3 regions of the Rothia sp. L_38 genome follow, and region 3 is predicted to be linked to each of the others. Evidence: riboswitches for the same ligand, from Rfam matches in the RefSeq annotation. Region 3 holds a riboswitch; each other region holds the start of a gene.
What was found. Region 3 has a riboswitch for S-adenosylmethionine ahead of ACRCJM_RS01840 (methylenetetrahydrofolate reductase). Riboswitches for the same ligand answer to the same signal wherever they lie in the genome.
Positions count from the first base shown of each region.

Region 1: another riboswitch for S-adenosylmethionine. It lies ahead of ACRCJM_RS07455 (nuclease PIN); the one in region 3 lies ahead of ACRCJM_RS01840 (methylenetetrahydrofolate reductase).
Region 2: another riboswitch for S-adenosylmethionine. It lies ahead of ACRCJM_RS10875 (O-acetylhomoserine aminocarboxypropyltransferase/cysteine synthase family protein); the one in region 3 lies ahead of ACRCJM_RS01840 (methylenetetrahydrofolate reductase).

Region 1 covers NZ_JBOEQD010000008.1:44,199-47,466, reverse strand. The annotation lists gene ACRCJM_RS07460 (SNF2-related protein) at 1-895, opposite strand, end outside; SAM riboswitch class IV at 1,046-1,173, shown strand; gene ACRCJM_RS07455 (nuclease PIN) at 1,209-1,424, shown strand; gene ACRCJM_RS07450 (plasmid stabilization protein) at 1,421-1,852, shown strand; gene ACRCJM_RS07445 (SDR family NAD(P)-dependent oxidoreductase) at 1,979-2,752, opposite strand; gene ACRCJM_RS07440 (hypothetical protein) at 2,939-3,259, opposite strand.
Region 2 covers NZ_JBOEQD010000016.1:10,738-14,005, reverse strand. The annotation lists gene ACRCJM_RS10880 (S9 family peptidase) at 1-1,572, opposite strand, end outside; SAM riboswitch class IV at 1,714-1,831, shown strand; gene ACRCJM_RS10875 (O-acetylhomoserine aminocarboxypropyltransferase/cysteine synthase family protein) at 1,952-3,268, shown strand, end outside.
Region 3 covers NZ_JBOEQD010000002.1:117,935-121,202, forward strand. The annotation lists gene metE (5-methyltetrahydropteroyltriglutamate--homocysteine S-methyltransferase) at 1-728, opposite strand, end outside; gene ACRCJM_RS01840 (methylenetetrahydrofolate reductase) at 766-1,677, opposite strand; SAM riboswitch class I at 1,782-1,871, opposite strand; gene ACRCJM_RS01845 (aldo/keto reductase) at 1,985-2,971, shown strand; gene ACRCJM_RS01850 (low molecular weight phosphatase family protein) at 3,121-3,268, opposite strand, start outside.

The sequences.
Region 1 (3,268 bases), on a different contig from region 3:
GCCAGAGCAGGGAAGAATCCACATTCGAGATAGAAGCCCAGTCGCGGTGGGAGGAATAGATGGACTGGGAGCCCCGAATCACCGCGTAAAACTCATTGAACCAGGCCGCGTGCTCGGGGAGCAGGCCGGTTCCCGCCGACCCGGCGGCAGAGCCCGAAAACTTCTCCCAGCTCAAACCGCCCTTAATCCACTTGCCGCGGGCACCCATCATCAGGGGCCGAGCTTCAAGCGATACGCGGGGCGCCCCGATGTTCTTGGTCCACCCGTACTTACCGGGCACCACCAGGCGCAAATCAAGGGCACCGGTCACCCGGTGGTTGCGGCTATCGTAGCTGGGGCGGGCAGCAAGAGAATGGGCCAGGGACCGCCGCCAAGCTGGCAGGGACTGCCCAGCCCGAGCACCGGCGTCCGCCTGCTCATCGGTGCCGGCACTCGCCTGCTCGCCCCGGTGTTCCCTCAGCAGATCTGCAGCCCGCTGCAGGCCCACGGTATCGGCCATCTCCAGGATTTCCTGCACCTTCTCGTCAGCGCTCGCTGTGGTCTTCCAGGTACTTGAGGACGCCGTCATAGCCCGCTTGGCCTTGGCCGTACGGTCGATTGCGGTCAGCATCAGCGCCACCGCATGCTTGCAGTTGTGGGCCACCGGGCAGGAACAGGTCGCCGAAAAAGCATAGGAGCCCGGGGTGACCTCCGCGGGGAAGGCCACCCTCGCGGTGTAGGGGGCAGAACCTGAGCCAGCCACCTGCCCCTCCAGCACTCGCGCCTGCTCGTCATAGGTGTAACGAATGACGTTACCCTCCCGCATATACCGCTGCCCCCGCGTGTAGGCACCAGAGCCCACTTGCCGAATAATGGCGGGGGCTGTCACCGGAATTTCAGGGAAAGAAGTAGACACAGGCGTACCTTCACAACAGAGCAAATACCTAGTCTTCTAGCGTATCGCACCGCCTTACCCGCAGCGCCCACGGGCTGGTTCGTCACAGTAAGAAAAATTTCTGAGACCGGTGTTTACAGAAGCGCCAACAGCGGGTTATGCTTTTACCAGCTTCAAGAGATTCAACTGTCAAGCTCCGACTTTGGTTGAACGCCAACCCCATGTTCACGGGTGGCTCGGATGACGAAGCGGTCTGCATCGCGCATTTCGGCGCTGTTTGGTGCAGGCAAGAGCAAGTTTCGAAAGGAATGCGCACTTTACGCGCAACGACGGCATGTCAAACGCTCGACCTCACGCCCACCGTCCTCACATCACCGTTCAGAAGAACATCTCTGCTGCCTCTGTGCCCGCCCGCGGCGGCTACACCGCAATGAGCATCCAGGACTACACCCGCATCTCCAACGAGCGCAGCGAATTCCTCAACTTCCTGCTGGCCCCTAACCCCAGCGGTATCCCTGCAACTGAGTACGGTGTTCTGAAAGCTGCATGAGCCAGGTAGGTCTGCTTCTCGATTCCGATGTCCTTGCTGAGATCCGCAAGGCCAACCCGCACCCGCAGGTAGTGAACTGCCTGCGCCGCCGCTCCTACCGCACCATGTACATCTCAGTGCTCAGCCTCGGTGAAATCAAGGGTCTTTACCCCTACCCAGAAACCGAACGCTGGCTCGCTGAGCTCATGGACCGCTTCGACTCTCACGTACTAGAAGTCGACGCGAAGGTATCACTGGAGTGGGCCGGACGCCACGCCGAGAAGCACCTCCACCTGGTGGGTGGGCAGCGCCCCGCCCCCCTCGCCACAGCAGCCCTTGAGGGCCTGATGGCTGCCACCGCGACCGTCCACCAGCTTGAGATTATTTCGAGCAAGGCCGAGATTTACAAGTCCTGGGGGGTCCCTGCGGTGGACCCCTGGGAAGACTAGAGCCCGCAACATAGGTTCCACAGGCTCACGCTCGCTGCCGACCCTCTCGCTGGTTCGCTGACGCTCACGAGCGATTCACGCCAGCCGCCGAGCCAGCAGCTTCGCTGTGAGCCTGCGGAACCTTATCTAGTAGTCTCGCGTCCGCGCTATCGCAGCTGCCACCAGCCGGCGGGGTAGTGCCCGTGAGGCTGTAACCGCCAGCTTGTAGGGTAAGGACGGCACACAGATCGGCTTCCCTGCCGTGACTGCGGCGATGCCTTCGGCAACAACCCGTTGGGGGCTCAGCCACAAAAAGTTCGGTAGGCTGGGCTCACCCTGGCCCATAGCGTCGTGGAACTCCGAGCGGGTTAGCCCCGGGCAGAGGGCCGTCACATGGATACCCCGGCCCGAATACTGTAGGTGGGCCGATTCTGAGGCCACCACCAGAAAACGTTTGACCGCCGAGTAGGTGCCTCCGGGGGTAAAAGCTGCCACCGAGGCGACGTTAATAATGCGACCCCGCCCGCGAGGCAGCATGGCAAGAATCGCCGTGTGCATGAGCTGGAGCGGAACCCTAGCCAGCACGTCGACCTGGTCAAGGTGGCGTTCTACGGGTGCTGCATCAAAGCTCTTGCCGAGCCCGAAACCCGCATTATTGACCAGTATCTCAACGGGGTGCTCAACCTGCTGTAGGCGCTCAACCAGGCGGGTGACGTCCTGCTCCACCAGCAAATCGGCAGGGATTACCTCAATGTCTACCGCGAACCTGCCGCGCAGCTGGCCTGCTAGGTTTTCTAGAGCCTCGGCCCGCCGGGCGGTGAGTACCAGGTTGTACCCGGCTTCTGCATACTGGCGGGCGAACTCGGAGCCGATACCTGCTGAAGCACCGGTAATCATCACATACGAAGTTTCACTGCTCATGGCTCCCACTCTACCGCCGGGGCGAGATGGGCCGGTTATCTTCACCGCATTTTCAACCAGGCGATCTAGCTCCTTTATTTTATTAGGGGCTGTAAATGCTACAGCAACTGGTACTACTAAACTCAGGGGGCAGGGGCGTAAGTAGCCCCTGCCCTTGATATATGGAAAGGTTCAGTATTTTCTGCTTTATGCAGTACCGGCTTTCTCTTTCTTAAGTTCTAGAATGGCTTCTGTAAACCCTACGTCAGGATGAGCGGCTCGGTAGGCCTTAATCTCTTCAGGACTGGGATTTTCAAGATGCTTGTATTTCATGAGATCATCCAAAGTTTTATTTGAAGGCATAAAATACAGATAGATTATTAAGGAAGCTGGTAAGGCCGGAATAAGTCTCCATCCTCTAGGGACATCTGTGAGAAGCAGAATGGTCCAGACTGCTACAAGACCCCAAAATATATAGCTTAGATATCTCTTTCTTTGCTCTATCGGTATATTTTTTAAGCGAAACATTTTTCTCTT
Region 2 (3,268 bases), on a different contig from region 3:
GCGGATGTGGGCAACGACGAAGATGACGCCGCGGTCCAGCACGCTGAGGCGGGCGGTGGAGAAATAGGGGTCCATGGAGGACTCATAGGACCCGTAGCCGTACTGAATCACGGGGTTTTCCTGGGCCTTATCGAGGTCGGCGCGGTGCATGACGGAGAGCGGAATCATGGCTCCGTCCGCTGCCGGTGCCCACATGCGGTAGGCGGTGTAGTTCTCGGGCTCGTAGCCGATGACGGGGGTGCGGCGGCGCAGTACGAGGTCGTCGGTATCGGGGAAGTAGTCGTAGACGCTGCTGGGGGTGAGGTAGGAGGTGTAGTTCAGGCGGATGACCGGGGACATGATGTTCACACCGGAGAAGGCTGACGTGTAGAGCTCTTCGGTGAATCCGCCGGGCTCGTAGAGGTCAATACCCTGGGGGTGGGCAGAAGCTGCCTGCTCAGCGAGAGCGGTACGCGGGGCAACGAATACTTTAACGGTGGTGTTCTCGCGGGCCATGAGCACCAGATGGTTGCGGGAGAACTTGAAACCCTCTAGGCGGACGTCCTCGCGGTGGGGCACCAGGGGAATCCAGCTAGCCTTGAAATCGGCAAAGGGCACGTGCTCTTCCCGCAGGGGCGCCAGTACAATTTCACCGTTGGGGGCCTCGTGGTTATGGCCGATGACCAGATAGCCGGTGCCCTCCACGTCGATGATATCGGTGGAGTACTCGATACCGGCGTCCCGCTTCATAATGAGGGTGGGCTCTAGCTGACCAAGCTCATGAATGTTGATAATGCGGGTCTCTGAGTACTCAGAGTTGGATGAAGTAATGACTACGTGGGTACGGGAGGATGACATACCTGCACCCAACCAGAGGCCGTTATCGTCTTCGCGGTAGAGGGCAAAATCTTCAGATGCGCTGGTGCCAATGGCGTGAGCGCGCACTTCGTAGGGGCGCCAGGACTCATCGGCTACCGAATAAATCAGGTGCTTGGCTCCAGAGGCAAAGAAGGCCCCTGCAAAGACGTCCTCAATTTTCTCTTCAAGAATCTCACCGGTATCGAGGTTCTTGAAGTACTGGGTGTAGCGCTCATCGCCTGAATCGTCCACACCGAAGGTCAGCAGGGAACCGTCGCGGGTTACCTGAAAGGAACCCAGCGAGAAAAAGGCCATATCGCGGGCGAACTCGTTACAGTCCAGCACTACCTGCTCACCGTCGAGCGGTTCACCGGGGCGGACGACCGGCGGCTGGTAGCGCTCTTCAACGCTGCCCTCGGTCAGAGCGGGGACGCGGCACATGACCGGGTACTGCTCGCCGGCAACCGTGCGGTTAAAGTACCACCAGGCCCCGCGGCGGGAAGGCACCGACATGTCGGTCAACTGGGTGCGCCCCTTAATCTCTTCAAAAATAGCATCGCGAAGGGGCTGCTGATCTTCAGTGACCGCCTCGGTGTAGGCATTCTCAGCGCGCAGGTGCTCTAGAACCTCTTCGCTCTCCTTATCACGCAACCACTCATAGTGATCAATAAAAATATCGCCGTGATGGGTACGCTCAACCGGGACACGCTTGGCAAGAGGAGGAGTCAGAGACATCGTCAGCCCTTTCGTAATAACTCGCTTCCCACCATTCTAAATGACGGCCATAGAACGTAACGTATGCAATACAAGGACACATGCTGAAACTTTAGAGCCTCATCTTGACGCTCCCCGGGCACTCAAGCCAAACTAGAGGCAGGTCAAGAGAACCAGCGCTAAGCCCCAGCTAGCTGGTCGGCAACCCTCCACTCGCGGTGGGGTGCCCTGGGTGAAGACCTGGCGTACCCACCGAGAACCAGGTACGCAAGCGCGGGACCGATGTGCCTCTATCTTCTGCGAGGGCATCAGATTCTTTTCCTCCTTACCCGGGCGGAAGATACGGCATGCGGCCCGTTCCAAGAGAACACTGAAAGAATCCTTCACTAGGAGAAACCGCATGACCACCGAGAACACCGTTCCCACCCCCTCAAACCCCACCGGCTGGAAGTTCGAAACCCAGCAGATTCACGCGGGCCAGGAACCCGACGCGGCAACCGGCGCTCGCGCCCTGCCCATCTACCAGACCACGTCCTTTGTCTTCAAGGACTCCGCCCAGGCAGCAGGCCGCTTCGCCCTCTCCGAGCTGGGACCCATCTACTCCCGCATCAACAACCCCACCCAGGAAGCGGTCGAAAACCGCATCGCGGCCCTGGAAGGCGGCGTCGGCGCCCTGCTTCTAGCTAGTGGCCAGGCAGCCTCCACCTTCGCGATTCTGAATATCGCAGGAGCCGGTGACCACGTTGTTGCTTCCCCCTCCCTCTACGGCGGTAGCTTCAACCTGCTCAAGTACACCCTCAAGAACCTGGGTATTGAAACCACCTTCGTCGATGATCCCGCCGACCCTGAATCCTGGAGAGCTGCCGCCCGCGAGAACACCAAGGCCTTCTACGCAGAAACCCTGCCTAACCCCCGCGGCGATGTGCTTGATATTGAGGCTGTTTCGACCGTGGCCCACGAGGCTGGGGTACCGCTCATCGTCGATAACACCATTGCCACCCCCTACCTGCTCAACCCCATCAAGCACGGAGCTGACGTGGTCATCCACTCAGCCACCAAGTACCTCGGTGGTCACGGCACCTCGGTCGGCGGCGTCATCGTCGACTCCGGCAACTTCGACTACGGTGCTTACCCCGACAAGTACCCCCTCTTCAACCAGCCCGACGAAAGCTACCACGGCCTGGTCTATGCCCGTGATCTCGGTGCAGATGGGGCTTTTGGGGTCAACCTCTCCTACATCCTCAAAGCCCGCGTCTCTCTGCTACGCGACCTCGGCTCATCCATCTCACCGACCAACGCCTTCAATATTGCCATCGGTCTTGAGACCCTCTCCCTGCGCGTCGAGCGCCACGTAGAGAATGCCCTCAAGGTTGCCCAGTTCCTTAAGGATCGCCCCCAGGTCGAATCGGTCACCTACTCCGGTCTACCTGATTCCCCCTACTATGACCTGGCCCAAAAGTACCTGCCCAAGGGGGCTGGCGCCGTCCTCGGCTTCACCCTCAAGGACGCCGACGCCGCAACCGCCCAGAAGTTCGTGGACTCCCTCTCCCTCCACTCCCTGCTGGTCAACATCGGTGACGTGCGCTCACTTGCTGTCCACCCGGCCTCCACCACCCACAGCCAGTCCACCACCGAAGAACTCGAAGCCATCGGTATCAACCCGGCCTTCATCCGCCTCTCGGTAGGTATCGAGCACATCGACGACATCCTCGCCGAC
Region 3 (3,268 bases):
GTGAGCTCCCCGTAGGTCTTCTCAATGAGCTGCGCCAGCTCGGCTTCACTCACAGCCTGGTCGGCACCCAGGGCGGGTTCGTTGAACTGAACCCAGCGCACACCGCGGCCAGCCAGGTGGGCGAGCAGATCCCGATAGAGGGGCAGCAGGTCTGCCAGGCGGTCAAGGGGAGCGAAGTCGGCGGGGGAGCCGTCCTCTGCCTTTGCCAGGAGCAGGTAGGTGAGGGGCCCGGTGATGCTGGGGCGGGCGGACGTCCCCGCCGCCTCAGCGGCTGCCAGCAGGTCATCGAGAGCTTCGGTGTTGAGGGTAAAGCCGGTGGTCGGGCCGATTTCTGGCACCAGGTAGTGGTAGTTGGTGTCGAACCACTTGGTCAGCTCCAGCGGGGGCAGGTGCTCGGTGCCGCGGGCCAGGGCGAAGTAGCCGTCCAGGTCGATCAGGCCGCGGTCGTCGCGTACCGACTCGAAGCGGGCGGGCAGGGCGGTGAAGAGGCGGGTGGTATCGAGCACCTGGTCGTAGAAGGAGAAGTCCGCGGGAATAGCGTAGTCGTCGGTCAGGCCGCGCTCGGTGAGGGTGCGGTAGGCGTCCTGCTGAATCTTCTGGGCGGTCTGCTCCAGCTCGTCCTGGTCGGACTTACCCGCCCAGTAGGCTTCAACAGCGCGCTTGAGTTCGCGGCGGGCGCCGATACGGGGGTAGCCGGTGATGGTTGCGGTGGGGAAAACTGTGGTCATGGTGGTGTCTTTCTATAAGGTCTTTGGGCCGATATTTTTAGGCGTAGGTCAGTTCGGCCAGGGGGTTTTCAAAGCGGGTGCTGTAGCGGGGTAGATCGACCCGATCGAGAACGTCCAGCACCGCTGCGTGTTCATTGAAGGTGTAGAAGTGGATGCCGGGGGCACCTGCGTCGAGGGATTCTTGGAGCAGGCGGACGCCGAACTCCACCCCGATACGGTGCCGCTGGGCGTCCCCGCTCGCGGTTTCCAGGTCGTAGGCCAGCTGCTGGGGTACGGGCAGGCCCGCCAGTGAGCAGAGGGTGGTGAGCCTGCGCAGGCTGGTCACCGGCATGATGCCCGGAATCAGGGGCAGGGTCACCCCCGCGGTTCGGGCCCGCTGTACCAGCGCTTCGTAGCGGGAGGCCTCAAAGAAGACCTGGGTGATAGCGAAATCAGCCCCCGCCCGCTCTTTTGAGAGCAGAATTTCAATATCTTGTAATTCTGAGCTGGACTCCGGGTGCTGGGAGGGGTAGGCAGCTACCCCCACCGCCACGCGTCCTGCCGCAAGATGGGCAAAATCCTGGGTCTCCACCCGTCGAATGAGATCAACCAGGGAGCGGGCAAAGGGGATGTCAGGGGCCTGGGTGCTGCCCGCTGGCAGATCGCCGCGCAGGGCTAAAAACCCGCGGACGCCGATTGCCAGTATGCGACGCACAGCGGCTTCCAGCTCCTCGGCGCTGTGTCCCACACAGGTGAGGTGGGCCAGGGGAGTAAGCCGGGTTTCGTGTACCAGGTGGTCGAGCAGGGCCAGGGTTTTCTGCTTACGAGCCCGATCACCGGAGTAGGTCACCGAGACGTAGTCGGGGTTAGTGGGAGCCAGCTGGTCGATAGTCGTCAGTAGACTCTCACAGCTGGCGGAACTTCGCGGTGGAAAAAGTTCATAAGAGAGCGCCGGTATATGGGTACTCATGGTTTCCTTACAGGTCGTTGGGTAGACCCGAAAGAATGCGATGGCCGCTCCCAAAGGTGGCGGGAGGGCGCCACACAGGGCGGTGGGTGGACCGCTGGTGATGCACTCTATCGGTCCTAGCAGGAGCACCTTTCCCCAAGGGGTGGTTGCTGCGACGTCGTTGAGCTAGGTCTCTCGGTCGCTCTGGATAGATTTGATGGTTCTACACTAAAAGCGCAGGTAGGGCGCTGGCAAGAAACCGCCGCTCTATGTACCTTTTTGACTCTGTGTCGGGTGTGTTGAGACACATGACAGTAATATGACGGGTATGAGTATTGAGTATCGCCAACTAGGAAAAAGCGGGTTGACCGTCTCGAACGTGGGTCTGGGCTGCAACAACCTGGGCCGCGCCACAACCGCCACCGAAACGCAAAGCGGAACCAACGCCGTCCTCACCGCCGCCGTTGAAGCCGGAATCACCCTCTTTGACGTGGCCGATATTTACGGGTCCGCACCGGGAGTTTCTGAAACCATGTTTGGGAAGGCCCTGCGGGAGACCGGGATTGACCGCGACGAGATCGTGATTGTCTCTAAATTCGGCATGGACATGGGAGGGGCCAACGGCACCGACCACGGGGTGCGCGGCTCCCGTCGGTATATTATGCGGGCGGTTGAGGCCTCCCTGAGCCGCCTAGGCACGGACTACATCGACCTCTACTTCCACCACACCCCCGACCCGGCAACCCCCATCGAAGAAACCCTCTCAGCTCTGGGTACCCTGATTGAGCAGGGCAAGGTGCGCTACATCGGGTCGTCCAACCACACTGGCTGGCAGATCGCCCACGCCGAACACCTGGGCCGGGCCCTGGGGCACCGCTACATTGCGGCTGAGAACCACTACAACCTGCTTGACCGCCGCGCTGAACTCGAGGTTCTACCCGCCGCCCGCGAGTTCGGGCTGGGCGTGCTGCCCTACTTCCCCCTGGCTAACGGGCTACTAACGGGCAAGTATTCGCGCTCTTTTGCCCCGGCGGACGGCCGTCTGACCCGCATCAAGCCCGACATCTTGGACGGCGCTAACTGGGACCAGCTCGAAGCCTTCTCAGCCTTTGCCGCCGAGCGCGGCCTGACCGAGGTACAGGTCGCCTTCTCGTGGCTGGCTCAGCAGGAGCCGGTTTCCTCCGTGATTGCCGGGGCCACCACCGAAGACCAGGTACGTGCCAACGCGGCGGCTATCGTCCGCCGGTTCGACGCGGACGAGCTCGCCCTGCTCGACGAGATTTTCCCGGCCCCGCCGAAGGTGGCGCTTTTCTAACCCCCATACAGCAAACGACGCCCCTTCCCTCTTTCCCGCAGCACTCCGGTGCGTGGAAAGAGGGAAGGAGCGCCGTTGTATGCCGAACTAGGCAGTAAGCTCAGCCAGCAGGGCGCGGACGCGGGCGTTGATGTCGTCCCGGATTAGGTTCATACGCTCAGCCCCCTCAATTCCATCGTGGGAGGGCTCAACGGTATTCCGCGTTCGGTCTTAGCCAGGACCTCCTCATCCGTCGTCTCAAGCTGGGCAGCCCCACCCAGAATGACGATCCGGTCGGCAGTGGCCAGGTCGTCGGCG